One region of the Brevibacillus antibioticus genome, then DNA from elsewhere that is predicted to be linked to it. Evidence: a T-box and tRNA genes for the amino acid it is inferred to sense, from the RefSeq annotation. Region 1 holds a T-box; the other holds one or more tRNA genes.
What was found. The T-box of region 1 lies ahead of thrS (threonine--tRNA ligase). A T-box ahead of a tRNA ligase gene usually reads a tRNA of that ligase, here a tRNA-Thr.

Region 1 (15,089 bases):
CGCTGTCCAAAGAGATGGCGTCGCTCATGGAAGACGCTTATGGACGCGATAAACTGGCGTGCGTCTACGGCTTGACGGAGGCAGGGCCGAACGGAATGTGTCTCTTGCACAAAGAGCATCCAGACAAAATCGGAAGTATAGGCAATCGTGGTGTATTGTTCGCCGAAATGGAGGTTGTAGACGAGCGAGGAGGGCGATGCGCCAGTGGCGAAGTGGGCGAAATTCGCTTGCGCGGAGAAGGGACAATGAAAGGATACTACAACAACCCAGAGGCTACAGCAGAGACCATCCGCGATGGTTGGTTGTACACAGGCGATATTGCACGCGTGGATGAGGATGGATTTCTGTGGATGATTGACCGGAAAAAAGACGTGATGATTACGGGCGGGGTAAACGTCTACCCTAAAGAAATCGAGCAGTTGTTAGAACGTCATCCGGCGATTGGCGAGGTAGCTGTTGTAGGTTTGCCACATTCGGAGTGGGGCGAGACGGTTACGGCCTATGTGGTGCTGAAATCAGGGGTCGATACCAATCGAGAGTGGCTAGAGGAAATCCAGGGCTTTTTGCGCGGTCATCTCGCCGATTACAAGCTCCCGCGACAGGTGAATATCGTTCCTGCACTACCGCGGAACACGAGCGGAAAAGTCCTGAAGCATGTATTGCGTGATGTCAGTTCCCAAAAGGAAGTGGAACTGCGATGAGTGATTTGCAAACAAGCATCGATCAGCGAACTTACAGCGACAACATCCCGCACCCTCGTACGCCACAGGAACAAAACTTTTTCAAAAGAGATCCCAACCTCAATTACTTGCTGGAACGTTATCTCCCTGCTTCTATGCATGAATGGGCCAAACAGCAGTTGAGCTGGCTAGGAGCGCAAGTGGCAGGACCCATCGATGAGCGTGCCGCCTATACAGACAGAGAAGGAAGGCCGAGATTGCGCAAGTACAATCGGTTGGGTGAGGATATTTCCGAGATTATTACCAACGAAGGCTACAAGGAAACCGTAGCAGAGGTTTACGGAGCAGGCATCGTCAGCTATTTGTATCAAGACATCCCTGAGTTGGGGAGAAAAGCGCCGTACAGCTATTCCTTTTTCATGGGCTATCTCGTGAGCCAGTCTGAGCCGGGCTTCTATTGCCCTGTCACCTTGTCGATGTCAGCCGCTTATTTAATTGATCGGTATGGCAGCGAAGAACAAAAGGAGCAGTACCTGACAGGACTGACCTCTCGTGATCGCACTTCCTTGTATGAAGGAGCTACTTGGCTGACGGAGAGACAGGGCGGTTCGGATGTCGGTGCGAATTTGACTGTAGCAGAGCCAGTAGCAGGTCGACCGGGTGTATACCGATTGACGGGAGAAAAGTTTTTTGCGAGCAATGCTGGAGCATTTGTTGCGACTGTTTTGGCGAGAATCGATGAGGACAAACCGGGGACAAAAGGGCTCGGACTGTTTTTGGTGCCTTGGATAAAGCCTGATAACGAACGCAATCATATCCAGGTCCGCCGCCTGAAAGATAAGCTGGGCGTCAACGCCGTACCATCTGCGGAGATACTGTTGAACGGGGCAGAGGGCTATTTGATTGGGGAGCCTCAGAATGGATTCAAGTACATGGCAGAAGCCCTGAACCTCTCTCGCATTTGCAACGCGATTGCTTCGATTGGGATCATGCGTCGAGCTTTTTACGAAGCGAGGTATTATGCCGAGCAACGTCGTGCATTTGGGAAGCCGATCGATCAGTACCCGATGGTAAAAGAAATGCTGGTGAGCCTCTTATTGGATACAGAGGTAAGCACAGGTGCGGTGTTTGATATGATTGCTGTTTATGATCGCTTGCAGTCTCATTCCGCTAGCAAAGAGGATAACGCGCTTGCTCGCCTATTGATTCCTTTGCTGAAATTCCGTACAGGGGAAGAGGCGGTCGAATCGACCCATACCGCGATTGAAATTCATGGCGGTAACGGCTATATCGAGGAATACGTGACGCCGCGTCTGTTGCGTGATGCGCAAGTTTTGACCGTATGGGAAGGCACCTCGAATATACTGGCACTCGATATTTTGCGTGTGATGCAAAAAGAAAATAGCCACGAAGTGTTTTGCAGATTGCTTCGGGAGCGCATAGCTGGTTGGAAGCATGCCTTTTCACAGCCGTACGCCGAACTGATTCGGACAGAACTGGCTATCCTGGAGGAAAATATCGCCTATCTCATGAAACAGACCCACGATTATGTAATGTACAAATTAAAAACGCTCGCGGAACATATGGTAGATTTGTACACTTTGTCATGCATCGTCAGTGAAGCAGAGGATCAGGTGACACGTGAGGGAAATGCACGCAAATACATTTTGGCAAGGCTGTATGCGGAAAAACATTTTCATTCGCCAGAAAAGCGGGGGATTCAAGCCGATTCTTTGCTGGATGTAAAGTTCTTCACTCAACTGGTGGAGTACCAGTCAATCAGCGTAGAAGAGTGGGCCCGACAGTCCGCAATTGTTCCGACCCGATAATCAAAAAGCGCCTTTGTCCACTTGTTGAGGTGGCTCGGGCGCTTTTGATTTTTACGCATACCGCTTGCGGCGAATGCTCCAAATAAACCAGATCGCGGCAACCACTGTTGCTACCGCCAACAGCGTGATCTCAAAGTATTCATCGATTAGAACCTTTGCGTGTTTTCCGTATAAATAAAACAAGGTGCCAATCAAGAAAAACTTCAATCCCCGCCCGATGATCGCATAAAACATGAGCTTGGTCAGTGAGTAATTAAATACACCAGAGAGCACAGTGAAAACCTTGAAAGGAATGGGGGTAAAGGCTCCGATTAGTACCGCAGCATCCCCGTTTTTTTCGAATTTTTCCGTCGCTACGATCACCCATTTTTCAGGGAGAATCTTGTGCAAAAGTGGTTTTCCCAGCCATCTCCCCAATAAAAATCCGATGGGAGCGCCGAGGACGGAAGCAGTAAAGGCTACTGTCGCAAACTGAATCGCTGAGCCTGGATCGAGCAGACTCATCGCAATTTGCATAAAAAACGGAGGAATTGGACTAATAAATGAGTCCAAAAATGCCATGGCCGCGAGTCCCCACATCCCATATTGCATGAATAGCTGTGTGATATGTTCGAGCATGAGCATCTCCTTACTGGGTTTTTTCTATTGTAGCCATCTTATGTCAGTTTGTCCAAAGAAAGACCACAACTGAAGTTAGATGCTGGGGGGAAAATCAGGGAATAGGATGATTGGCCTATGAACCAGTTTCCAAAATACCCCGATTACAAGTGTGTGGAATGTCATGAAGAAAGGAATATTTATGAAATGAAAATGCCATTATCGATCAAAGTCATTCAAGGGTTTATGCTGTTGCAAGTCATCGTATTGGGAGGCCTCTATTTTGTGGTTTCACAGGCAGATCCGATGAATTTGAGCCATTGGGCCAGTAAAATGGTTTTCAACGTGGTGACGATGCCAGAAGATATGTTAGATCAAAGCTACGTGTTAGGAAGATGGCAAGGAAGGTTAATGTTTCCACTAATCATCACCACTTTGTTGTTCATCTTCATACAGATGAGGTTACTAAAATCGTCGATTGTCTGCATAAGTTTGGCGATTTTACTGGATATAAGCAATGGAGCTTTCTTGATCGCCATCTTGTATATAACCCTTCTTTTGGTCGTGACCCACAACAAACAATCGAAAATATATTTTAATCGGAATCATCATCAAGTTACGCAGTCGGTTTCAAAATAAAAAATGAGTGGTCCAATGAGCTAATCTTAGGTCGAATATTGGTAATGAAGTCCTTGTTTTTCATTGACGCTAGGAAAGATTATCCACTAAAATGTAGGGAAACAGGACAAACATCATGGGAGGAACCAATGAAAACATTGGGTTCGGGAAAAGTCGTTTTCTATGCACCAAACGGGACGAACTTGCAATTATCAGGGGAAATTGACGTACGTGGTGATCGGGTATCCATAACAGAAATCATCTATTTTAATGGCAAACCAAACGGAGCCCGCGAAACAAATTTGCCACTCGCGCAAAGCGTGATTTACTGGGAGCCAGAAGTGTACGAACAGATCGGATATGAAGAAGAATAAGAATCATTGCGATTCCAAGCCCTGTCTCTTGCAGGGTTTTTTCGCGTATGGTAGTGTATCTGCCAGCACCTCGGGCTATAGCCGATGTCCCAGTATTGTGTTATGATGTGGGATGGAATTTACGTATGGTACAAGGAGTGATCCTTATGATCGATTCTATATTGGAACGTGCTCTCGCAGGTGAACGACTGGGTCTAGAAGACGGTCTGGCTTTGTTTGCGAGCAATGAAATCGAAAAGATCGGACATTACGCCAATCTGGTTATGCAAAAGCATCATCCAGAACCGATTACGACCTTTGTCATCAGTCGCAACGTCAATTACACGAACGTATGTGACACGTACTGCCGTTTTTGCGCCTTTTACCGTCGCCCAGGCTCTTCTGAAGGATATGTTCTCCCAAAAGAAACGATTTTCCAAAAAATTCAGGAGACCGTGGACGTTGGCGGTACGGAAATTTTGATGCAAGGCGGCACGAATCCGGATCTGAAACTGGATTATTACACCGACCTCTTGCGCGAGATCAAGGAGCGCTTCCCGCAGATTACGATGCACTCTCTATCTGTAGCCGAAGTGATGAAAATCGCGGAAGTTTCCAACATGTCTGTTGAGGAAGTGCTGAAAGAGCTAAAGGCAGCGGGTCTCGATTCCTTGCCGGGAGCGGGTGGCGAAATCCTCGATGATCGTACACGTCAGAAGATTTCCCGATTGAAGGGCTCTTGGACTCATTGGATCGATACCCAAAAAGCAGCACACCGTGCAGGCTTGCCTGGTACTGCTACCATGGTTATTGGTTTTGGGGAAGAGATGGAGGAGCGCGTGCTTTCTCTGTTGCGTATCCGCGATGCACAGGATGAAACAGGGGGCTTCAAAGCGTTTATCGTTTGGACCTTCCAGCCGGACAACACGAATATGAAGGCTGTCAACAACACGCCAGAGGAATACTTGAAAACACTGGCAATCAGTCGCCTGATGCTGGATAATATCAAAAACTTCCAATCTTCCTGGGTGACGATGGGCCCGCATTACGGTCAGCTTTCTCTATCGTACGGAGCGAATGATTTCGGCCAAACGATGATGGAAGAAAACGTTGTTTCCGCAGCGGCATGTACGTACAAGGTCAACACGAACCAAATTTTGGAGCTCATTCGCGGCGCAGGCAAAATCCCTGCACAGCGCAACACACAGTATGACATTCTGCGCGTTTTCAAAGACGGCGAGATGGCAGAACGTGATTTTGTCATGCAGAACTAAAAAAACAAAAAACGCTTCTCTGCCCTTCCTATCAAAAGGAAACCGGCAGGGAAGCGTTTTGGTTTTTAATTAGGAACTTTTTACCTGCAACCTTCCCTGAGTTTCCAACCGTTTAAAAGTATATCGCTCCTGACGGGACATATACTGTAACTACAATGGCGGGTTGGGGGGATGGTTATGCAGACGTTTCGCGTATTGCTGGAGAATGTCCCTGAGCATTGTGACACGTATCGGGCTATCGTAAATGAGATGACGGAGCGGGTCAACACTGCACCGGTGCGCATTACATACAGGGAGCAAGAAGAGAATGGATACCTCTTGTTCTACTTTCAAAGCTGGTGTGAGACCGAGTATGACGCGCAGACCATCGATTGGGCAAGAGCCTTCGTTGCTCTTACATTAGCCGAATGGGTCATTCAGGTGAAGGAACCGAACATCATGGAAGAAATGGCCGCAGACTTACTCGCTGCCGAACAGATGGAAACCGAGTGGGTAGAGATTTTTCCTTATATTCAACGCATGTGCCAAGAAGTCGAGCCAGATGGCGGGGAACTGTTAACGGCTACGACACGCAAGGCAAACGTATATCGCAAAGTTTTCACCTATCTGGAATGGGAGAGAACGATCAACGTCTTAGGCTTCGTCCGGTTTCGATTGCAGGAGCATTGGAACGAGCTGTTCGAACTCGTGGAAACGGGTATTGATGAATATCTGGAAGACAAGCAATATGAAGAGTTTGTCGAGCTGTTGCGCTATTTTATTGCTGTACAGGAAACCAAGCAGGAGGTCGTTCATGTCGTTCCTAGTGTGGACAAACCTTTCCATCTTTATGATAAAAAAGGGGATCGTCTTTGGCTTGAACAGTTAGATACTGTTCTGAACATGGACGAACAAAAATGCAGGGACGAGGATTATTTGGTCAGTGCTTTGGTTACACTGGCACCTGAGAGTATCGTGCTCCATATGGCTTCGGAAAAGCCTGGCCTTGTACAGACGATCCGCAGTATTTTTGACGGTCGGCTCATTACTTGCCACTCTTGTTCGCTTTGCCTATCCGAGCGACGTGTACTTGACGGGAATAATCCCTCTAAACTATAATAGCAACAACAACTTTACATCGCTTATAAATACGATGAGAAGGACACGGACAATAGTAAGGACGCTCTAGAGAGGCGGGCCACAGGCTGGAAGCTCGCTGCGAACTGTTATTGATCTACCACCTTCGAGTAGCTACCGGGAACGAAGCGTAGGCTTTTACTATCGGTATGCCGGTTAAATACCGTTACATGGAATGAGGAGTCTGTTTTTATGAACAGACTTGAAGTAGGGTGGTACCGCGAGAACACACTCGTCCCTTTTTGGGGATGAGTGTTTTTTTATTTTCTCTAAACAATCCAGATACAGGAAGGAAGAATCCTCAGTGGCACAAATTCAAGTTACTTTCCCAGATGGAGCCGTTCGTCAATACGACGCTGGGATTACCATCGAAGACATCGCAGGCTCCATTAGTTCTAGCCTGAAGAAAAAGGCAGTAGCTGGTAAAAAAGACGGCAAAGTTGTCGATCTGTACACCGCTCTGGAAGAAGACGCAGCGATTGAAATCGTGACCCTCGATTCTGCCGACGGGTTGGAAGTATACCGCCACAGTACCGCTCACTTGCTCGCTCAAGCGGTAAAGCGTATTTACGGCACAGAAGTGAAATTCGGTATCGGTCCTGTCATTGAAGATGGCTTCTACTACGACATGGACATTCCGGTTTCCCTTTCTCCAGAGGATCTGGGCAAAATTGAAGCAGAAATGGAAAAAATCGTGAAGGAAGACCTGCCGATCCGCCGCAAAGTCGTAAGCCGCGAAGAAGCAACTGCGATTTTTCAAGAACTGAACGATCACCTGAAGCTGGAGCTGATTCGCGACCTGCCAGAGGATGCGACTATCACGCTGTATGAGCAAGGCGAATTTTTCGATCTCTGTCGTGGTCCGCACTTGCCGTCTACTGGTTACATCAAAGCATTCAAGCTGATGAGCGTGGCAGGTGCATACTGGCGCGGAAAAGCAGAAAACCAAGTTCTGCAACGCGTGTACGGTACAGCTTGGCCGAAAAAAGCAGACATGGATGAATATCTGCACTTCATCGAAGAAGCGAAAAAGCGCGATCACCGCAAATTGGGTAAAGAACTGGGCCTGTTCATGTTCTCCGAGGAAGCACCAGGTATGCCGTTCTACCTGCCAAAAGGCTTCACTGTTCGTAACGAGCTGGAGCAATTCTCCCGCCGTCTGCAACAATTGGCACAATACACAGAAGTGCGCTCTCCGTTCCTCATGAACGAGCGTCTCTGGAAAGAATCCGGTCACTGGGATCACTACAAAGAGAACATGTACTTCTCTGAAGTAGACAACGCGACTTACGCCTTGAAGCCAATGAACTGCCCAGGTCACATGTTGATCTATAAAAACGAGATGCATTCTTACCGCGACCTGCCGATCCGTTACTCTGAGTTTGGGCAAGTTCACCGCCATGAGTACTCCGGGGCATTGAATGGAATGCTGCGGGTGCGTACTTTCTGCCAGGATGACGCGCACGTATTTGTCCGCCCTGATCAGATCGCCGGCGAAATCAAAGGCATGATCACTTTGATTGACAGCATCTACAAGGTATTTGGCTTCGAATACAGTGTGGCTCTGTCCACTCGTCCGGAAGATTCCATGGGCTCTGATGAGCTGTGGGAAGCAGCAGAAACCTCTCTGAAAACAGTGTTGGATGAGCTGGGTATGGCCTATGAAATCAAAGATGGAGACGGTGCGTTCTACGGACCGAAGATCGACTTCCAAATTACCGACGCGCTGAAACGCCGTCACCAATGTGGAACGATCCAACTGGACTTCCAAATGCCTGAGAAATTTGACCTGACGTATGTGGGTCAAGACAACGAGAAGCATCGTCCAGTTGTTTTGCACCGTGCGATGTACGGCTCCATGGAGCGCTTCATCGGTATCTTGATCGAGCACTACGCAGGTGCATTCCCGATTTGGCTGACTCCTATCCAAGCACGCATCATGAACATCAGCGAAGTGCACATGCCATATGCAGAACAAGTAAGAGAAAAGCTTCAACAAGCTGGCATTCGTGTTGAACTGGATGGCCGCAATGAGAAAATCGGCTACAAAATCCGTGAAGCACAAGTTGAAAAAATCCCGTACATGCTGGTCATCGGCGAAAAAGAGGTGGCTGACGGTACACTGTCCGTCCGCAAACGCGGAGTGGGCGATGAAGGCGCGATGATTGTGGATGCGTTTGTAGAGAAAATCCGCGCTGAAATTAATGAAATGAAGTAAAAAAACGTATAGAAGTAGAGCCGTCCTGAAATTTCGGGCGGCTTTTTCCTTTATACGTTTATTCGGAAAAAAGAACGGGAAAAGGATGTAGAGTAATTATTCTGATGGACATCAAGGAGAACTGCGGGGGATAGGTATGCGGGTAAGCATTAAGCAAAGACTGATAGCAGCATTTCTTGCCATTATTTTAATCCCGATTGGAGTGATTAGCTCATTTGTATATGTCAGTATGAAGGAGCGAATCCAGACGTATTTTATTGAATCCTCGACAAAAGAAGTGGCTCAGGTAGACAACGCGATTAACCTGTATTTCGACTCGATTCGTGAAAATGTAAACCTGATAGCAGGTAGTCCCTTACTAAAGAGTGCAGATAACACCATCACGACGTATATGGATAAACCAACCAAAACCAAGCATACGCCACTGCAAAATGGCGGGGTAGAGGCCACTATTTTTCAAGATTTCCTGCGATTTGTCGATTCTCATCCGAATACTGCCTTCATTTATTTAGCGACCAAATACGGAGGATACATACAGTGGCCGACAGATGATGTCATAGCGAATTACGATCCACGTACAAGGGATTGGTACAAAAAACCGATGGAGAATCCCGGAAAAGTGATCACGACAGATCCTTATCTCTATTTAGGTGACAACAGTATCGTAATCAGTAACGTAACGATGCTAAAGGATAGCAAGGGTGAACCACTGGGCGTTGTTGGACTAGATGTGAATTTAAAAGGGCTAACCGACATTTTGAAACAAATTAAGATTGGGAAAACGGGTTACCTCATGCTGGTTGGCAAAGACGGAACGATTTTGGCTAATCCCAAGAACCCCGAACTCAATTCGAAAAACCTCAAAGATACGCAAATTCCTGAATTGGCCGCTATCGGTGAGAATACCTCTAGCAGCTTTGCGGTCACGATGAACGATACTGAGTATTTGGCGAACGTCTTTACTTCAGAAAAAACTGGCTGGAAATATATTTCGTTTATTGAAAAAGCTGAGCTCTCGGCTGAAGCCAATCAAATCGGTTTCATCATCGGCGCATTGAGCATTTTGTTTGCCGTACTAGCGGTTGTTGCTTCCGTTCTTTTCTCGCACAAATTCACCAAGCCGTTGCTTGCCATCGTTGACCAGATTTCACAGATCGGTCGTGGTGACTTTACCGCGGAATTGCCCAAAAACCTTTTGGATCGAAAAGACGAAATCGGCATGCTTGGTCAGAGCATTCAGGTGATGCAAGTATCCATCCAAGGACTCATTCGAGAAGTCCAAAAAGCGGTGAACACCCTCTCTACTTCGTCAGACAATATATCGGTTCGCATGGCGGACAATGTAGATACTGCGAACAAAATATCTACCACGATACAGGAAGTAGCGAGCGGGGCGCAGAATCAGCTTAGAGGTACGGAAGAATCCGCAAGAGCGATGGAAGAAATGTCGATCGGTATCCAACGCGTGGCGGAGACAACCTCCATTATCTCAGAATCATCTACAAGTACGGCGGACGAAGCGCAGCTAGGAAACCAGTCCATCCAAAAGGCTATTCAGCAAATGGACTCCATCCGTGGCTCTGTGGAACATTCTGTATCCGTCGTCAAGCAATTGGGTGAGCGTTCCAAAGAAATTGTGCAAATCATTGACGTGATTACGGGAATTGCCTCTCAAACGAATCTGCTTGCTCTCAACGCTGCCATTGAAGCCGCTCGTGCGGGAGAGCATGGACGAGGTTTTGCTGTCGTAGCAGATGAAGTGAGAAAGCTCGCAGAACAATCTGATGAGTCTGCTCGGCAAATCGCCAACCTCATTCAGGAAATCCAAACAGATACGAACATGGCGGTCAACTCGATGGATTCAGTCAATCAAGATGTTCAGGTTGGATTGTCTACTGTACTGGAGTCAGGAGAAGCTTTCCAACGCATCTTGCAAGAAATTCGACAGATAACCGATCAAATTCAGGAGGTATCTGCTGTCTCTGAACAGATGTCCGCCGGATCGGAACAAGTAGCAGCATCTGTAGACGAGACTGCCCAAATTGCAAGGATTTCAGCCCACAATGCTGAAAATCTGGCGACTTCCGCCAAAGGTCAATTGGCCACCATGGAAGAGTTTGCCCTTTCATTTGAATCCTTGAATCAGATGGCTCGTGAACTGGAAAGAATGATTAGCAAATTTAAGATATAGAATGCATAACGGGAAGAGTACGAATGTCAGGAGGAATTCGTACTCTTTTTTTGCAAAGTGATCCCAATTATGACACCATGTGCGATTTGCGTTTGAAAATTTGGCTATTTCGATTTAAGATAATAGACTGAAACGAAGTTGAAATGCGCTATGATGAAGATGAAGGGAAAAGCCGTCCTATAGATAAAAGGAGAGTGAACATCTATGCCAGATAAACTGCTTGATTTACGGAATCGTCCTCTCCGAGATTTACGAATATCTGTCACCGATAAATGTAATTTTCGTTGCCGTTATTGCATGCCTGCCGAAATTTTTGGACAGGATTTTGAGTTTTTGCCGCAAAGCAAGTTGCTGACCTTTGAGGAGATTACCCGTTTGACCCAGATCTTTACTTCGCTTGGGGTCGGGAAAATCCGCATTACCGGTGGAGAGCCATTAATGCGCAGAAATTTGCCTGAATTGATTCGAATGATACGTGAAGTAGAAGGCGTTCAAGATATTGCGATGACGACCAACGGTTCTCTCTTGTCCCGCCATGCGCAAGCACTAAAAGAAGCAGGTCTGGATCGGGTCACGGTCAGTCTGGACAGCTTGGATAATGAGCGCTTTGGGATGTTGAACGGAAGAGGCTATCAGGTCGATGCCGTGCTGGATGGGATTCGTGTTGCAGCAGATGCCGGGCTTTCGATCAAGATCAACATGGTGGTACAGCGCGGAGTCAATGATCAAGATATTTTGCCGATGGCACGGTACTTCCGTGAGCAAGGGCATACCCTTCGATTTATTGAATTCATGGATGTGGGAAACAGTAACGGCTGGCGGCTGGATCAAGTCGTACCTTCCCGTGAAATTGTGCGTATGATCCATGAAGTGATGCCGTTGGTAGCAACCGAAGCGAACTACTATGGAGAGGTGGCTTCTCGCTATCGCTATGAGGGATCGAACCAGGAAATCGGGTTGATCTCATCGGTGACCCAAGCCTTTTGCTCCACTTGTACGCGGGCGCGCCTGTCGGCAGAAGGAAAATTGTACAATTGTCTCTTCGCTTCATCCGGAGATGATTTGCGCGAACCAGTCCGCGATGGACGCACGGATGAAGAGATTCGCGAGCTGATACGTGCGATCTGGGAGCGGCGTGACGTGCGCTACTCGGAGGAACGACTAAGTGAAACGCCTGGTCTCGCGCAGCGTGAAAAGGTCGAAATGTCCCATATCGGGGGATAATTAGGTATGAGCCTTGACAAAACCCAAGCTACCTTGTAATATAAGTTGCGTGTATAAACACTTCATACTTCGAGAACAAGCAGAGGCGCACAGCTTCTCACCTGGGTCGACGTCGTACACGACTGTTGACAGGTAACTCTTACGCAAAGATCTTCGGATCTGATGAAATTGCTTAGGTGAGATATGTGCGGGCGCAGATTGCGTTCGCACATTTTTGTTCCTTCTCGAAATTGACGGGGGTGGCAAGTATTAGCAAGGATCAAATGTTAATTAACGAAGCGATCCGTGCCCGTGAAGTCCGTTTAATCGGTGCTGACGGGAGCCAATTGGGAGTCGTACCTTTTAAGGAAGCATTGCGCATTGCCCAGGAAGCTGAATTGGATCTGGTAAACGTTGCTCCTACAGCCAAGCCGCCTGTATGCCGTATTATGGACTATGGAAAGTTCAAGTACGAGCAGGCGAAAAAGGAAAAAGAAGCACGTAAAAACCAGAAGATCATCGAGCTGAAAGAAGTGCGTTTTTCTTCTAACATCGAGGAACACGATTTTCAAACAAAGCTTCGCAACGTCCGCAAGTTCTTGGAGGATCAGCACAAGGTGAAGTGTACGATCCGTTTCCGTGGACGTGAAATCACCCACTCCGAAATTGGACTAGGCGTTATGGAACGTGTAGCTGCCCAGTGTGAAGATCTCGCTGCGCCTGAGCGTAGACCGAAGATCGAGGGCCGCAGCATGATCATGATTCTGGCTCCGAAAGCGGAAAAGCAGTAAGATAGTAGTTTAGACAGGAGGATTTTTCAGATGCCTAAAATGAAAACCAACAAGGCTGCTGCGAAACGTTTCAAAAAGACTGGAAGCGGCCAATTGAAGCGCGACCGCGCATTTGGTAGCCACTTGTTCGCTAACAAATCGACGAAAGCTAAGCGCCACCTGCGCAAAGCTGCACTCGTTTCCAAAGGCGATCAAAAACGTATAGAGCAAATGCTCACTTACCTGTAAGTTTTTCTTTTATTACACAACATTACGCAGCATGAGCTCCCTAAGCGCCTAGCAGTAGGCCGCCATGCTGGAAAGACCAGGAGGAGTTTAGTATGCCAAGAGTAAAAGGTGGCATTGTTACACGCCGTCGTCATAAGAAAATCCTGAAGCTGGCGAAAGGATACTTCGGTTCCAAACATCGCCTGTTTAAATCCGCTAACGCGCAGGTAATGAAATCCCTGCTGTATGCATACCGTGACCGTCGTCAAAAGAAACGTGATTTCCGCAAACTGTGGATCACTCGTATCAACGCACAAGCTCGCATGAACGGTCTGTCCTACAGCCGTTTGATGCACGGCCTGAAAGTTGCTGGCATCGAAGTTAACCGCAAAATGCTGGCTGACTTGGCTGTTAACGACAAAGCTGCGTTCAACGAACTGGCAACAGTTGCAAAAAGCAAACTGAACGCTTAATTTTTGAATAGAAGAGCCGATCTTCCCCATTGAGGGCAAGGTCGGCTTTTTTGTTTTGGTCTGGACAGTGGTAGTCAAAAGAAAAAACAACCGAGCTCACATTCGGTTGTTTTTTCTATTTCTATTCAACAAATGATTCGCAGGCGAATAGCGTCTGCCACACCTTGTGCGCGATTTTGTACACCGAGCTTTTTTAAGGCGGACTTGATGTAATCCTGCACGGTAAACTGACTAATACCCATCCAGTTTGCCATCTCCTTAACGCTTTCGCCCCATGACATCCGCTGCATGACTTCGACTTCTCGGCGTGAGAGCTTGACGGCTTTTGGGCGAGGGGAGTCTGTTGCCAATACTTTACCCAGCATCGAACAGTATGTGCTCAGAGATTGTACCAATTGATGGTTGATGCCAGAACAGCCATCCTGATGCCAGGAAATGCCGGCGTAGCCGAGTACGTTAGGCCCGTAGCTGATAGGGAGAATGAGCGCATAAGGGGCGCCGTACACTAAATTGGGAGGGAACTGACGAATCGCCTCAGAATCTAGTAGTACGGCTCGCTGTTCACGGATCGCCTGCTGGATAAGGGGCATATTGCGCATGTCCACCCGTATATCGCGGATAGAGAATAACTCTTGGTCAAGGATCGACCATAGTCCCTCACCCATTTGACTGAGCGTGGAGTAATTGCACAGAATGGCTCCCATGAAAGGGAAGAGATCCACGAAACCGCGTACAGCAAGCACCAGTTTCTCCTCGTAATATGCCGTTTCTTCGATTCGATCGATGTACATGTTGAGCTCTGGACTGACCATGGAGTGATTGCCACCTCCATTTAAGTGATGAACACCCCCTGATTTTTGGGGATATGAACGATCGTTCAGTCTGACCTATAATCAAACTACAGCGTCTTCATTTTATCAAACCACTGATCGTAGCGTAAAGAATGGAAATTGGGATATATTAACAATTTTATAACTCCTTTCATTCGTTCGAAATAGAAGGCGTATGAGAAAAAAGAAAGGTTGGATGGGGATGAGGAATGGTTTTGTTTCGACCAGCCAAAAAGGATTGGATCAGGAGCTGCTGCCGTATCAGTTGTATCAAAAAGCGAAGAGATACGGCATTTGGAACCCGCAGGACATTGATTTTACGCAAGACCGTGAAGATTACGCGAATATGAGTCCGGAGCAGAAAGGAGAAATTTTGGGAAGGATTGCTGGCTTTCTAGGTGGGGAAGAGGCTGTCACCCTCGATCTTTTACCTTTGATCATGGTTATTGCAGAGGAAGGACGATTGGAGGAAGAAATGTATTTAACGACCTTCCTCTTTGAAGAGGCCAAGCATACGGAGTTTTTCCGATTGGTTCTCGACAACCTCGGCGAGTCAGGAGATTTGCATCATTTGCACGAGGATGTGTACAAGCAAATTTTCCATGAGATCTTGCCGAATGCACTTAATCGTCTGTTGACGGATAAATCCCCTGAAGCCATCGCAGAAGCCTCTACTGTCTACAACATGTTTGTGGAAGGCGTGCTTGCA
Region 2 (15,089 bases), 990 kb from region 1:
TTGATGCCTTTTTGCTGGACCTGCATATCTTGAAGCTGTTTCCACGGGGAGTTCGAGCCTGCCCACGTGATGAACACATATTCTGGTTTGGCGCTAATGATTTTCTGGATGTTGGCTGTAAAATCAGTCGTGTTCGTGTCCACGTATTGTTCTTCGATAATGACAGCCCCTAATTTTTCCGCTGCGGTCTTAAAGGCTTTAATCCCTTCTCGACCGTAGGCGCTGTCTTGGGCCATCGTCGCGATCTTCGTTCCTGTGGAAGCAATCGCCGCAGCGCCAGCAACTGCGTCCTGCGAAGAATTTCGACCTGTGCGGAAAATATATTTGTTCCAGTTTTTCCCGGTGATACTATCTGCTACAGCCGGTTCTACGACCATGATTTTTTTGTACTCTTCTGCCAGGGGAAGGACAGCTAGCGTATCGCCTGAACTCGAGGAGCCTACGAGAAAATCTACCTTGTCGGTCTCCAGGAGCTTCGTCGCTTTTTGGACAGCGACATCCGGCTTCGTCTCCGTATCCTCAACGACAAACTCGATCTTTTTGCCAGCGATCTCTCGCTTGCCCTCTGTTGCATAATCGAGTCCGAGCTCAAAACCTCTTACCGTCTGTTTGCCGTAGCTCTCCAATGGCCCCGTGAGCGAAGCGAGTACGCCTACCTTGATCGTATGACTGCCACTGGATGAAGCGCTTTCATTTTGGCTGCAACCAACAGCAAGCACGACAGACATCGCTAGTGGGAGCAACATTTTCCATCCTCTTTTTTTCACGCCCGTTCCTCCTCGAAAGTCAAAATGTTCATTGCGATTCGGCTAACCATTCCAGTACGGTTGCCGCCCACGTATATCCAGTTCCAGCACTGACAGCAACGACAATATCCCCAGGGGCAAGACGTCCCTCTTGCTGTGCGACATGCAGTCCAATACACGGATCGAGTGCAGACAAATGCCCGTAATGATCGAGATAGACGGCCTGCTCCTCACTAAGTTGCAAACGTTCCAACAGCTCTAAGAACATCGAACGCTTTGTATGCAAAGGAAGCAGCAGCTTCAAATCACGTAGGGAACGATTACTTTTTGCCAATGCCTGCTCTACCACATGAACAAAGTTTGGTATCGAGATGGGATCAAGTCGTTCCTTCATATCGCTCGGATTCGGCACATCGATGTAATGAAGTCTGTTTTCCACCGTTTCACGACTAGGTTGGTGCCTCGAGCCGCCTGCTGGTACCCTTATATCATCATGAAAAGAACCATCGGTGATGACACAGCTGTGGAGAATTCTGCTTTTTGTAGCACCACGCTTTACGAGAGCTGCTGTCCCGCCATCTGCAAAATTAAACATGAAGCGTGAGCGAGGATTGTCGTAATCGACGATTTGTGATTCTTTACAGCCAGCAACCAGCAAGATGTTTTCAATGGATGCGTCTGCCGTCAGCATATCTTTGGCAACCTTCAAGGCGATTGGAAAACAAGAACTGACGTTCATCATCTCGAAACCGTATGCGTTTGTTGCTTTTAGTTCGTATGTAATCTTCGGTGCGCTGGACCATACATAGTAATCTTTGTGCGGACTGCCGAAGTAAATAATCACGTCAATTTCAGACGGATCGATCACTGAGTCGGTCAGCTGTTGGGCAGCAAGCACAGCGAGGTCTGATGCATGAAGGGTGTCATCTGCGACATGCTTTTGATATAGACCGAATTTTTCAATAATGACTTGCGCGGGGATTCCGGTCTTTTCAGCTAATCGCTCAGCTGTTTCTACTCCCTCCGGAAAAAATACGGACGTCGCTTCCACTCCGATAGTCTGCTCGTGGATCGTATTCGCTTCAAGATGATTCATACTTTCGCTCCTTCCCTCGGTACGAGCATCGTCGCTGTTCCAGTTAGGACTACTTTTCCATGCTGATTCGTGCATTCCGTAAGCAATCGGATGATGCCTCGCTCTTCTTGATACTCCAGAACAGTGGCAGTCGCGGTGATCGTGTCTCCGATTAATACCGGAGCCGTAAACGAAATGGTCTGGTCTTTGTAAATGGAACCGATACCAGGCAGCTGCATCCCGAGCAATCTGGACAACATGCTCGCCGTCAACAATCCATGTGAGATACGCTGGCCGAATCGCGTGTCCTTTGCGTACTGTTGGTCAATGTGCACCGGATTATAATCCCCACTCATTCCCGCAAATAGAACGATATCTGTTTCCGTAATCGTTCTGCTAAAATATGCTTGCTCCCCTATTGCAAATCTCGCCATGGGATCACCTCATTGTGTAATGGAATCGCTCTTCAATCTGGTCAATGCTTGTTTGACGATTTTCCCTGTTGCATTGCGTGGCAGCTCGCTCAGAAACACAAATGACTTCGGGATTTTATACTTCGCCAGTCTTTGCTCACAGTGCGCTATAATAGATGCTTCCGTGATGACTGCACCTGATTTGGGCACGATAAACGCCTTTGCGACCTCTCCCCATCTTTCATCGGGTACACCGACGACGGCGGCTTCCTGAACGTCATCCAGCTCGCCAATGACCTGCTCCAGCTCCAGTGGATAAATGTTCTCCCCGCCTGAGATAATCATTTCTTTGCGCCTTCCTACGATATAGGCGAATCCTTCTTCATCAAAACGTGCCAAATCCCCTGTGTACAGCCATCCATCCCGGATGGCCTTGGCTGTTTCTACTGGTTTGTTCCAGTATTCCTTCATCACATTCGGACCTTTGACGAGCAGTTCGCCGATATCGCCATGACCCACGTCTTTTCCGTCATCCGAGATCAAGCGGACTTCACAAAACATGACGGGCTTGCCGATGGAGCCGGCTTTTCTTTTTGCATCTTCCTTCGCAATCATAAACACGGTGGGGGATGTTTCTGTTAGGCCGTATCCTTGTCCAAAAGGGAGGCCTCGCTCCTGAAAATGCTGGATGAGTTCCATGGGGCATGGAGCGCCGCCGTTGTAAAACCAACGGACGGAATCGAATGATGTGGTAGCAAATAAGGGACTTTGGCGAATGGCTTCATGGATGGCGGGTACACCCATCACGATGGTGACTTGGTGTGTTTCGATTAATTGAATCGCTTTATCAGGGTCGAACTTCCCGGCGACAACGACGCGCCCGCCAGCAAGCCATGTAGGGAAGGCAAACAGTCCAATTCCCCCGATATGAAAGAGTGGCAATAAGACAATCGAGCAGTCTTCTGAGGTGAGATCAAGCGCGGCTACATTGTGTACGGAGTTCCAAAACATATTTTCTTGGGTGAGTACTGCTCCTTTAGGCTTTCCTGTCGTTCCTGATGTATAGCAAATGATGTATGGGTCTTCTCCACTGCCGTCATCTGCCTCCGTCCTACTGTGCTGGAAGAACTCACGTGGGCCATCCTGCCTCCAAGGGAGTTCTCCCGGTTCCAGCCATATCATGTGCGCAACACTGGCCTTTGCCTTAATCAACTCAATGGTGGTAGCGAACTGGGGCTGGGCACATAACACGCGGATACCACTATCTTCAAACTGATACTCTAATTCTGCAGGGGTCAAGCGGATATTAAAGGGGACGGCAATCGCACCGATTTTGGCGATGGCAAACAGCAGAAGCACATACTCCAAACTGTTTTGGGACAAAATGCCGATCCTGTCCCCTTTTTTGACCTGTAGCTCATGTCGTAAATAGTTGGCAAGACATTGCATCTGCTCATTCATTTGTTGATACGTAAGGGATTGATCGTTGGCAATCACTGCGATCCGCGTCGGAGTGATTCGGGCTCGCTTTTCAATCCAATAAGCAATTCCGTGCATGAACTCTACTCCTTTGCCTATAAAATGGATCGGTTACGGCTTGGCAGCAATCCCTTTCATAATCATCGACATGGCCGTTTCTAACACCGCTTCCGGTACGTCTTCATTTTCCCAGTAAACCCAACGCATCCCGATAAATTGTCCGATCGACATGAGACAATAAGCCAGCGTCTCATGATCCATCTCTCGAAACGCACCTTCGTTCATGGCGTTCTTCAGACTTCGTACGTACCCCGCTGCCAGTTTGGCGTAATACCAGCGATACAGCTCCTGATCGACGAGCGCAGCCTGTTGAATGATGCTGTACATGTTGCGATGATGCTTGATCCAACGAAAAAAGGCCAGAAATCCTAGGCGCAAATTTTCTTCTTGTGTGGTTGCTCCCATGATCGCTACCTTGATCGCCGAACGAAGCTCTCTGCTCAGCTGCCTGATCAACTCATCGTAAATCGCTTTCTTCGACTCGAAATAGTTGTAAAACGTTCCTTGGGACACCTGTGCATGTTGTGTGATCAAGACAATAGATGCATCATAGTAACCCAGCTCGCCAAACACATGCTCTGCGGCATCCAGTATTTTTTTGCGGGTTTCCTGTCCTTTTTTGGTCAAAACAGGGGTAGGTAGACTATTTTCTGACACCTGAATCACCTCTCAGTTTTTATTATATGTATAATTCAGAATATTACAACATGTATTTTCCAAACTCATTCAAGAGATACTCAGTTGGCAATAATTGACGCGAAACAAACAAAGGGAAGCAGCGTCTTAATATACAAAAGCATATAAAAAAGCTCCCGTACGAATGTACGAGAGCAGAGTAAACACTTTGCAGTTGTATGATTAGATTACACGCTTGATTTGCACTGTGCGCTTCTCCCAGTTGGTTCCATCGTACTTGGAATAAGTCACACCAGGACTACCGTAAGTGTGCAAGATTTTCCCATTCCCTGCGTAAATAGCCACGTGTGTAATCCGATCAGAAGAACTGTTTACCGATGCCTTCATGAAGATCAGATCACCCTTTTGCAGGTTGCTCTTAGAAACGGATTTCCCTACAGTCGATTGCTGACGGGAATCTCGCGGCAATGTAATGCCCGCTTCTTTAAACACACGCTGTGTAAAGGATGAGCAATCGAATGTTTTGGTCGTACTGCTGCTTGACCCGTATTTGTAATTGGTGCCCAAATACTTTTCGCCATTTTTAATGACCTGGTCGGCCGTTTTGTTCACTGGCTGTTCTGGCTTGCTAGGCGTATTCCCTGAAGAATTGCTATCAATAACACGACGAGCCCCTACAAATTTGTCACTGTACTTCGAGTATGTTTTTACAACTACCTCGTCCTCCCCTTTCGAAGAATAGACGAATTGATCACTGCCTATGTATATTCCCATAAAAGTTGGGCTTCCGCTTCCGCTGGAGGCGAAGAACACCAAATCTCCTGGCGCCACGCTTTTTTCGGATACTTTCGTCCCAGTCTTGTACAGGCTAGAGATTGTGCTCCCGATGGAAATCCCTACTTGTTTGTACGCATACGTAGCCAGCTCGGCAGATCCGAATTGCTTCGGTCCCTTTGCTTTGTACTCGTAATCCTTCCCGATCAGAGAAGTAGTAATATTTACAACCTCTGATTGTTTTGAATCTTGTGTCTTAGCGGCCACTTCTCCAACTTGACCACCCATTAACAGGGACGTACTCAGCATGACTGCTACTGTTGACTTCATTACCCAATCTCGTTTCGTCACTTTCTTTTCCTCCTTGTCATGTTGTGGCACCCGTCTTGGGTACATGGACAGAATAGCGCAGGAGGAAACGGTAGGATAAGACCGTAAAATTTTCCAATGATGGAATTGGTAGCATGGGACTAGTCAGAAAACGGTGTGCAAAGTAGGCGGTTGTTACTTCTTAGTTCCATAGAACCATAAAGGTTACAAAACGGTATCAAAGATGATTTTCGTCGCAAAAACCCGCTCTATTGCTGGCCCGAGCGCCAAGCAAAAACCATCTTCTGCTTGTTTCTGTCAGAAGATGGTTCTCCATTTGTCCCTATTTCATTTTCGCCGTAAACTGCCCCCACGTCTCTTCTCCCCACTTGAGAGTGAGGACGTCTCCATCCGTAACAGGTCCTACCCCCGCTGGCGTACCTGTGTAAATGATATCCCCTTGATCCAGACCTAGATGTTCGGAAATATAGGCAATAATGGTTTCCAAATCAAAAATCACATCACGGAGATTGCCGCGTTGCACTTCCTCTCCATTTTTCAACAAGGCGAAATCGGTTTGGTGCAGCTCATGGATACCAGGGAAAGGATGAAACGACGTCAAAATAGCTGAATTTTTAAACCCTTTTGCCAACAACCATGGATGCCCTGCTTTCTTTAGCTCGCTCTGGACATCCCGCAAAGTAAAGTCAATACCGAGTGCTATTTTGTCAATCATTTCGTCAAGTGTAATGCCAGCTTCATACGGTCTCGCGATGTGAATCACAAGCTCCGCCTCATAATGAAGCTCTCCACGAGATGCCGGAAGCTCAATGGCATCGCCATTTGCCATTGCAAGCGCATGTGTTGGCTTATCAAAGATCATCGGCTTGGTTGGCACATCGTTGCCCAACTCCGCAGCATGCAAACGATAGTTGCGACCGATACAGTAAATATTTTTGACTGACTCCATTTTGTCCTCTCCTTTGGTGGCTGTCTCTATTTTCACTATATCATGGCTGTATGGCGTATTACAGTTTGTCTTGTTCGTCCTCTTCCATGCAGTTTCCATAGCCAGGCCAAAGACGAGCATTTCCTCGTGCTTCAACTTCAATCACTGTATCACAAATAGATTCCAACGCACTCTCTAGATCCAGCTCTTGCTCAGAGCTCCAAGAAAATTCGTAATGGAAAATCACCTGCTGCTCTGTCGCTTCGGAGAGGACAAAGGCAAACTGCTGCTGTTGTTCCACGACCTGCTTTCTGGCTTCAACCGTCGCTTCTACCGAGAACAAACCGTCCCATTCAGCAACCCTATATGTAGAAGTAACATCAATCCACAGGGAGGGAGTATCACTCGTCCGCCGAAAAATAACAGAATCTTCCCGATAAAACCCGTAGCCAGAGGGCAGCGCACCTGAGAGCTTGAATGGGATTCCTACCGGCAAATCATGTGGCTTCAATGCGTGGACAAGTCTCCCAGGTAAAAGATAACAACCTTCCTGCTGGCGATCTAACCGTTCCCCCATGACGAGAACCTCTTGATTGTCTGAATCACCTGTCACCTGAACGAACATCACGGCACCTCCCTCTAAAAACAGTATGGTCAGGAACGCATGCTCAAAACCAAATCACTATCCATTTTTTTCCTTATAAAATACCGAAAAAAACAGGGTTCATCCATAGGATGCCCCCTTTATTCCTTCTAAGCTACGCACGTATAATCGCAATCACAACATGTTCGTCATCGTATGATTTTGCTTTGATTTTCACAGGGAAATCGTACAAGTTGGTAAATTTAAAATCCATATGGCCATACGCGACTGTGGCATCTTGACCCTGTGGCACGTATCTCACTGATTTGCTGTGGTTATGCCGTTCCACTATGATCATCCCCGCTTCAGCAGCTGCATTGTAAAGCGTGCTAGAAACCTGACAAATCCCGCCTCCATAATCATCAGCGAGCTGGCCATTCTGAATAACCCCAGCCTTTTGCCAACCATCCTCTGGCAAATTCGAATTTCCCACTATTTCGTTGAAAGAAAACACCTGTTGCGGCTTGATTTTTTCATTATGAAGCTTGCTCAATGCTTGCTTGATGTTATGTTTACGTGCATCTGTGCTGTTTTTCATTGATGAGTAATAAAAGCCGAGGACCTCCTCTTCCTTGAGATCCATCTTCTTCATATACTTTTCCTGCAACTCGATCACAGGAGATAATGGGTCTACTTGTAACGCCATTGCATGCTCAGGCGCGTAGTTCATACCAAGCGAGAACACAAGGGCCATTGTCGCCATGGTGATCAGCCAATGCCGAACTTTCTTCATTTCTACTTCCTCTCCCACATTTGTTGATCGATTTACTGACGCGAAGTTCCCGATTTATATCGTCTGACCTTGTTTTTATACCTTGCCTCTTACAATGTAACGTATGGGAAAAGCGACAATCAACCTGCAAATGTTGGGCTTATTGTCCTACATCAGCTCTACTCGTCGTCCTCATCGATAACCCCAAGGGCTTTGTTCTTTTCTTTAAAGCGCTGGTTATGAGAAGAAACGTATGCCATCCGATCTGCTACCGGGTCAATGTGCAATTTGGCACTGTTTACGGCTACAGCCGCATCGGTGAATGCTCCCGCGATCAGCGTAATCTTGCTGTCAAAGCTCGCAAAATCGCCCGCCGCAAAAATCCCTGGTAGATTCGTTGCCAGACGAGGGCTGACAAATACGTTCCATTCATCCATGTCCAAGCCCCACTCTTTAATCCCGGTGAAATCGGCCTTCAATCCGTGATTGACGATGATGGCATCGACATCCATTTGCTCTGTCTCTTCTGTGTCCAGATGACGTATCGTCACTTTATCAATCGTTTCTTTGTCCGAGCTTTGCAATTGCGTGACCGCATATGGCGTGCGAACGACCACAGTTGACTCTTTCATGCGCTTTACATTCCGTTCATGTCCACCAAATACATCACGGCGATGCACGACCGTTACGGACGCAGCAATCTGCACCAGTTCGTTTGCCCAATCGACCGCGGAGTCCCCACCACCTGAGATAAGGACATGCTTGCCACGGAATGGCTCCAGTTCCTGCACGGTATAATGAAGATTTGTCACCTCGTAGCGCTCTGCGCCTTCGATCTCCAGCTTTGCCATTTTCAAAATACCTCGGCCTAAAGCCAATATGATCGTGCGGGTCCAATGCCGTCTCCCTGATTTTGCAACGAGTATGTACGTGCCATCTTCTTGTGGCTCCAGGCCAATGATCGCCTCACCTAGGACGATGGTGGGATCAAATGTCTTGGCTTGCTCCACCAGATTGGCAACCAGCTTTTCGCATAGTTGTGGTGGTACACCCCCTACATCCCAGATCATTTTTTCTGGATAGATCAACATTCGTCCACCGAGCTCTTCTTTCGCTTCAATGAGTTTCGTCTTCATATCGCGCATTCCACTATAAAAGGCAGCGTACATCCCCGCAGGGCCTCCGCCGATAATGGTTACATCAAACAGCTCCAACTGTTCTCCCACAACTACCCCTCCACTGTCTTTCTTGTTTGTCTATGAATCATCAAGAGCCATACTGAAAATGAGATTCATTATCATAATGTGATTGTAATGGAAAATGGAGGAGGATTCAACATTCCAGAAAAAATAAAAAGGCTCGTAATTAGCTTCATCAGCTAATTTACGAACCTGTTGTTTGCCATATGGTGCGGTCGAGAGGACTTGAACCTCCACGGTGTTGCCACCACTAAAACCTGAATCTAGCGCGTCTGCCAATTCCGCCACGACCGCATAAAAAATGGTGCCGGCAATAGGACTTGAACCCACAACCCCCTGATTACAAGTCAGGTGCTCTACCAATTGAGCTATACCGGCACATTACGAGAAACTATGAAATTCGCACATTCTAGTAAAAGAATGGCGGAGCTGACGGGACTCGAACCCGCGACCTCCGGTGTGACAGACCGGCGTGAACTCCAACTTCACCACAGCTCCATGTGATTTTTGTCTCTGTCTTGCAGCGACTTCTGTAATATAGCACGATTCTATCTCCAAATGCAATAGTTTTTAAAAAAATATTGAGAGATTCATTTTTTCATAGATTTACCAAGCAAAATCCGATAAAATTTTAGCTAGATACGTAGATTTTAGTAGATTGGTGGAGACGATGACATGAAAAAGACTTCGAGGCTACTCACCCTCCTCGCCCTCTTCACTCTGCTGCCTACTGCTGCCCATGCTTCCTCATCGGCATATGTGGTATCAGCAGGTGATACGCTGAGCAAAATCGCTCGTGAGCATCAAGTAACAGTGGATCAACTCATTCAATGGAACCAACTGAATGATGATAGATTGTCCATTGGACAAACTTTGTCCATTCATGGTGCAAACTTTTCTGGCTCCATTGCAAATGACGTGCCTTCCGATGTAGCTATCAAACAGAATGATAACGCTACCACCGAGTCTAAAGAACTAACCGCTGGTGAAAAAGCCCGCGTCACTGGCGACGTGCTGAATGTGCGTAAAAAGCCATCGACTGACGCAAAAGTGTTAGGCAAGCTGAGATCTGGTTCCATTGTAGAAGTCGTAGAAACAGGCAGTGAATGGACAAAAATCGAATTCGAAGATCGTGAAGCATACGTTGCTACAGAGTTCCTAAGTCCAAACCTCACTTCTACCGTTCCGCTTCCTACCGAGGTAAATGCAGAAGATCTAGGCCGATTGAAGGAGATTTTCGAGCCATTGCTCAATACACCATACGTCCTAGGCGGAACTACACCGAATGGCTTTGATTGTAGTGGCTTTACTTCCTACGTTTTTGAACAGCTTGGGGTTACACTTCCGCGCACTTCTGAAGATCAATTCCGTGGCGGTCAAGAAGTATCACTGGATCAAGCACAGCCTGGTGACCTCTTGTTTTACGATTCGCTTGGAAAAGGACGCGTGTCTCACGTAGCGATTTATTTGGGCAATGGAGCAATCGTGCATGCGAATGGCGAAGATGTTCGCTATGGCAAAGTCGAATACATGCACAAGCTCTACCCGTTTTACGGAGTGAAGCGTTACGCTAATTTCCAGTAAGCATACCTGCACGTAAAAGCAAACAGCCCTATCTGCCTTTGCAGAAGTTCGAGGGCTGTTTGTTTTTTTGTGCTTAATGTATTTCGTTATTATGTCCCTGCTGCTGTTGTTGTTGTTGTTGCCCTCCGATTTCGATTTTGCCCAACGCTTGCTTCATTTTGTCGAGCTGAAGTTGATAATCACGAACGACTACAGTAAGAACACTGACAGACTCCTTGAAATCCGGCTCGCTGCTTACCCTGTCGATGGCTCTATGTAAATGCAGCATCTTGTTCTCCGTTTCCCGTAATAGGTCGAGTAACTGCAATCCATTTACCACGTAATCACCTCATCTGTTTTTTCTTACTTTCTCCTTCCCCTCTGTTCCCTATGCGCACAAAAACGCTTAGCAGCATAAATAAAAAACGCCCGCTAGTGGCACAGCGGACGTTCTTCCTATTTAGTTCAGACGAGCAGACGCGAGCTCAACGAATTTGTCGATATCTTTTGCAACCAAAGAGAGTGAATTCCGCCAGAAATCGACGGAGCGCACATCAACATCCATGATGGCTGCTACATCCGCAACGCTCATTTTGCCCGTTACAGACAAGAGCTTGTCGTACTGCTCAACAAAAGCTTCCCCACGCTTGAGATACTCTGCGTACAAGCCTTTCGCGAACAGAAGCCCAAAAGCATACGGGAAGTTGTAGAAATTGTAATCCGCGCTATAATAGTGCGGTTTGCATACCCACATGTACGGGTGTAGAGCTGCCGGATCCAAACCATCTCCGTACGCGTCCTTTTGGGCTTGCAGCATCAGCTCGTTCAAAGTGGAAACAGACAAGGCACCTTCTGTTCTGCGCTCAAATAGAGCAGTCTCGAATAAGTAACGGCTATAAATATCGACGATCACCTGACTAGCTCCGCTGATATCATTTTCCAAAATCGCAAATGCTTCCTCGGAGGTCGCTTGTTCAAGCGCTGCATTGGCAATAATGGTTTCGCACAAAATGGAAGCCGTTTCGGCGATTGGCATCGGGTATTCGCTATTCAAGAATGCTTCGTCTACGAGACATTCTCCGTGATAGCCATGTCCTAATTCATGTGCCATTGTGCTCACATCGTTGTAGCTGCCTGTGTAGTTGGACATAATTCTGCTCTCCCCTACGATGTGCAGGTTATAGCAGAATGCCCCTCCACGCTTGCCTTCGCGAATCTCTGCATCTATCCACTGATTGTCATAAGCTCTTGCTGCATAGTTGGCGAGCTTTTCGCTAAAGCTACCAAAATGCTTCACGATGAAATCGCGGGATTCCTCATAAGAGAACCGCATGTCTGCCTCGCCCACTGGCGCAAACAAATCATAAAACGGCAACTGAGCGCTCTCATGACCGAGCAGCTTCGCCTTTGTACGGAAATATTGATGGAAGGATGGCAGGCTCTCACGCATCGCCTGAAGCATTGCTTCGAGCGTCTCGCGATCCATGCGGGAGTCTTGCAACGTCTTATCCAGCGGCGATTCATAGCCTCTGAGCTTCGCAACCGTAATAACCTCGCCTTTAATTCCATTCAAGCTGGCAGCAGCAGCTCCATCGATTTTTTTGTAAGCGGCAAGTTCCGCCTCGTAGGCTGTTTTGCGAAGCTGCGGATCTTTTTCGTTCGCCATGTTCCGCACCACTGGCAATGGAAGTTGTTTGTGCTCCCCATTGACTGTAATGTCTACCAGTAAAGTGGAAGTCAGCATTTCATGGAGTTTTGTCCATGCATTTGACCCTGTATTTTTCATTTTTGCCAGAACAATTTCTTCTTTTTCGCTCAGCATATATTTGCTATTGTCTGACATTTCTGTCAACATAAAGCGATGTATCTCTAACAGCTCCGATCGGCTAATCAATTCGTCCAAGTTGTTCAATGATCCTAGCCATTTTTGGAATTGTACACCTGGTTCAACCAATTCAACAGCCTGATTCTGTACTTTTTCAATCGCGAGCAGTGCTGTTTCATTCTTGGCATCGACGCTGGCAGTCAGCTCTCCGTAGGCGTACAAACGGAATTGCGTTTGCAGGACGGAGGTCATCATCGTGATGTAATTCTCCATCTTCGCTACTGCATCTTCTGAAGATTGCAAGTTTTGCGCTGCCCAGCTTTTGATCTCTTCTGTTTCACGTACGAACTTCTCCCAATCTTGTTTCCATTCTGGTGCATCAAACGAGGAATACAAGACATCCAAATTCCAGCGCATATTCATGGGCACGCGTCTCCTTTTCGCTTATGTAACAAGCCTATTGTAAAAAAAATTAGATGGATTCTGCAAGTTTTTACTAAGAAAACTTCTTTTATAATGATCAAGCTCGCACTGGCTGCGTCAAAAACGTCAATGCGGACAAGGCAAAAAGCTGGGTGGATTCCACCAATTGGTCAATGGCTACATACTCGTCTGCATGGTGAGGAATATGGCGATCGCCTGCGCCTGTCGTCAAAATCGGAATGCCGGCCTTGTGCAGGAAGGTTCCATCTGTCGCACCTGGGACGCCATTATATACGGGTTCTTTTTTGGTGATTTCCCGATAGGCGCTCGCTACAGCTGTCACGACTGCTTCATTCATGCCAGTCAACGTCCAAGGACGCTCTTCGATTACTTCCAGAGTGGCTTTGAACTTGTCATCTTCTTTGCTTAATGCTTCTAATATGGCACTGATTTCTTTGTACAGCTCTTGGTGGTCCTGCCCGGGAACCGTGCGAATATCGAGAGTCGTCATGCATTGATCAGGAACGACGTTGATTTGGGGGTCTCCTTTGACTGGTGCCTGCAAAATCGTCGGCGTGATACTCGGCCACCCCAACATCGGATGCTCTTTCAGACGAGCCATTTCCTTGCGCTCCAGCTCCTCTAATGCTACGATGGCCCGTGCCATCCTTGTGTTTGGATTGATTCCTGTCAATGGCATGGCACCATGCGCCATCTTGCCAAACGTACGAAGAATCGCTCTCATGGCTCCTTTTTGCGTGATGCATAGTTGATTTTCTTCCGGTTCGCAGATGATCGCCGCATCAACGTTGTTGGCCCAACCGCGACGGATGAAATCTTTGACCCCGATCATCATGCTCTCCTCATCGCAAGGGATGCACAGGAGGATTTTGCCTGTAAAAGACTGTTTGGATCGTTGGATAGCTTTGACGGCACATATCGCGGCAGCCAGATTTCCTTTTGTGTCACAGGAGCCACGCCCGTAGATTCGCCCACCAGATATTGTTCCGCCAAAAGGGTCGTAGCTCCAAGCATCCCGATCCCCTTCTGTTACGACATCTGTATGGGCTTCGAACAAAAGCGTTTTGCCAGGCCTGCCCGAATCGTAAAAAGCGATGACATTCGGTCTGCCTGGGACAACCTCTTCATAGAAGACCTGCAAACCCATATTGCGAAGATAATCGGCGACAAACAGCGCGACCCGCTCTTCATTCGCTCCTGCTTGATCGTGACGAAACACACTTGGAATTCTAACCAACTCCTGCGTTAGGCGCACAACTTCCTGCTCGTCAACAAAGGATATCACCTGATTCATCCCAATCCTCTCCTCTGCATCCCATTATGTTACACCTATTCCTGGAAGTAACTACGATAAGATGGCAGTCCCCCTGCTTCCTCTGCGTGCTTAACTGCTTGGATGACGGCTTCTGCGAGAACATCTGCGGACAACGTGCCCACCAAGTCTACACTCGCCTCTACTTCACTTGTTGCTACAGCAAAGATCGTATCGCCATCGTACATGGTGTGAATCGGACGGATCGTACGGGCAAGCCCGTCGTGAGCCATTTGTGCTACTTTGTTTGCTTCTGCTTTGGACAAGCGGGCATTGCTCGCGACTACGGCAATCGTCGTGTTCGTACCTGGAGGGATCGGGGCAAAAGCTTGCTGGCGCAGTATCTCCACGCTATCCCGAATGATTCCCTGTTCATCTCTCGGTCCGGCTATGATCGTCCCTACCTGCGGATCTACGACATGACCGACCGCATTTACAGCGACGATTGCGCCTATGACGAGTCCATTGGGTATAATCACGGAAGCTGTGCCCAACCCGCTCTTCATCGAATTCCCAAATCCATTCAGCTTGCCTACTGTCGCACCTGTACCCGCACCGACGTTTCCTTGTGGTACTGTCTCACGGCTTGCTGCCTGTACTGCCTCATAGCCCATTTGACGATCCGGACGAACCCGATAGTCGCCTACTGCCAGGTCAAACAAGACTGCTGCTGGAACGATCGGAACGACGCCATAGCCAACATCCAGTCCGATGCCTTGTTCCTCCAAATACTGCATGACACCTGTAGCAGCATCCAACCCGTATGCACTGCCACCCGAAAGGCAAATCGCATGGACGACACTAACTAGATTGACAGGGTCCAAGAGGTCCGTCTCGCGAGTGCCCGGGGCTGAACCCCGGACATCCACGCCGCAAACAGACGGCTTTTCCAGCAGAATCACACTGCATCCCGTTAAGGTTTCTTCGTTTTGTGCATGCCCGACGAGAAC

Region 2: it has a tRNA-Thr gene. The T-box ahead of thrS (threonine--tRNA ligase) is inferred to sense a tRNA for this amino acid. The anticodon was not compared.

The regions. Positions count from the first base shown of each region.
Region 1 covers NZ_SZNK01000001.1:3,189,992-3,205,080, reverse strand. Annotated here, with positions in the region: gene E8L90_RS14915 (class I adenylate-forming enzyme family protein) at 1-701, shown strand, start outside; gene E8L90_RS14910 (acyl-CoA dehydrogenase family protein) at 698-2,509, shown strand; gene E8L90_RS14905 (YqaA family protein) at 2,561-3,127, opposite strand; gene E8L90_RS14900 (hypothetical protein) at 3,245-3,745, shown strand; gene E8L90_RS14895 (hypothetical protein) at 3,874-4,098, shown strand; gene mqnC (cyclic dehypoxanthinyl futalosine synthase) at 4,245-5,351, shown strand; gene ytxC (putative sporulation protein YtxC) at 5,529-6,449, shown strand; T-box leader at 6,475-6,710, shown strand; gene thrS (threonine--tRNA ligase) at 6,772-8,685, shown strand; gene E8L90_RS14875 (methyl-accepting chemotaxis protein) at 8,822-10,876, shown strand; gene moaA (GTP 3',8-cyclase MoaA) at 11,081-12,100, shown strand; gene infC (translation initiation factor IF-3) at 12,364-12,870, shown strand; gene rpmI (50S ribosomal protein L35) at 12,901-13,098, shown strand; gene rplT (50S ribosomal protein L20) at 13,191-13,550, shown strand; gene E8L90_RS14850 (response regulator transcription factor) at 13,676-14,362, opposite strand; gene E8L90_RS14845 (R2-like ligand-binding oxidase) at 14,556-15,089, shown strand, end outside.
Region 2 covers NZ_SZNK01000001.1:2,202,466-2,217,554, forward strand. Annotated here, with positions in the region: gene E8L90_RS09850 (substrate-binding domain-containing protein) at 1-728, opposite strand, end outside; gene E8L90_RS09855 (3-oxoacyl-ACP synthase) at 796-1,842, opposite strand; gene E8L90_RS09860 (MaoC family dehydratase) at 1,839-2,255, opposite strand; gene E8L90_RS09865 (o-succinylbenzoate--CoA ligase) at 2,265-3,791, opposite strand; gene E8L90_RS09870 (TetR/AcrR family transcriptional regulator) at 3,825-4,430, opposite strand; gene E8L90_RS09875 (C40 family peptidase) at 4,632-5,534, opposite strand; gene E8L90_RS09880 (fumarylacetoacetate hydrolase family protein) at 5,836-6,462, opposite strand; gene E8L90_RS09885 (hypothetical protein) at 6,521-7,066, opposite strand; gene E8L90_RS09890 (VanW family protein) at 7,200-7,817, opposite strand; gene E8L90_RS09895 (NAD(P)/FAD-dependent oxidoreductase) at 7,976-9,022, opposite strand; tRNA gene E8L90_RS09900 (tRNA-Leu) at 9,203-9,289, opposite strand; tRNA gene E8L90_RS09905 (tRNA-Thr) at 9,298-9,373, opposite strand; tRNA gene E8L90_RS09910 (tRNA-Asp) at 9,417-9,493, opposite strand; gene E8L90_RS09915 (C40 family peptidase) at 9,671-10,579, shown strand; gene E8L90_RS09920 (hypothetical protein) at 10,653-10,898, opposite strand; gene E8L90_RS09925 (M3 family oligoendopeptidase) at 11,019-12,806, opposite strand; gene E8L90_RS09930 (M20 family metallopeptidase) at 12,904-14,121, opposite strand; gene E8L90_RS09935 (P1 family peptidase) at 14,157-15,089, opposite strand, start outside.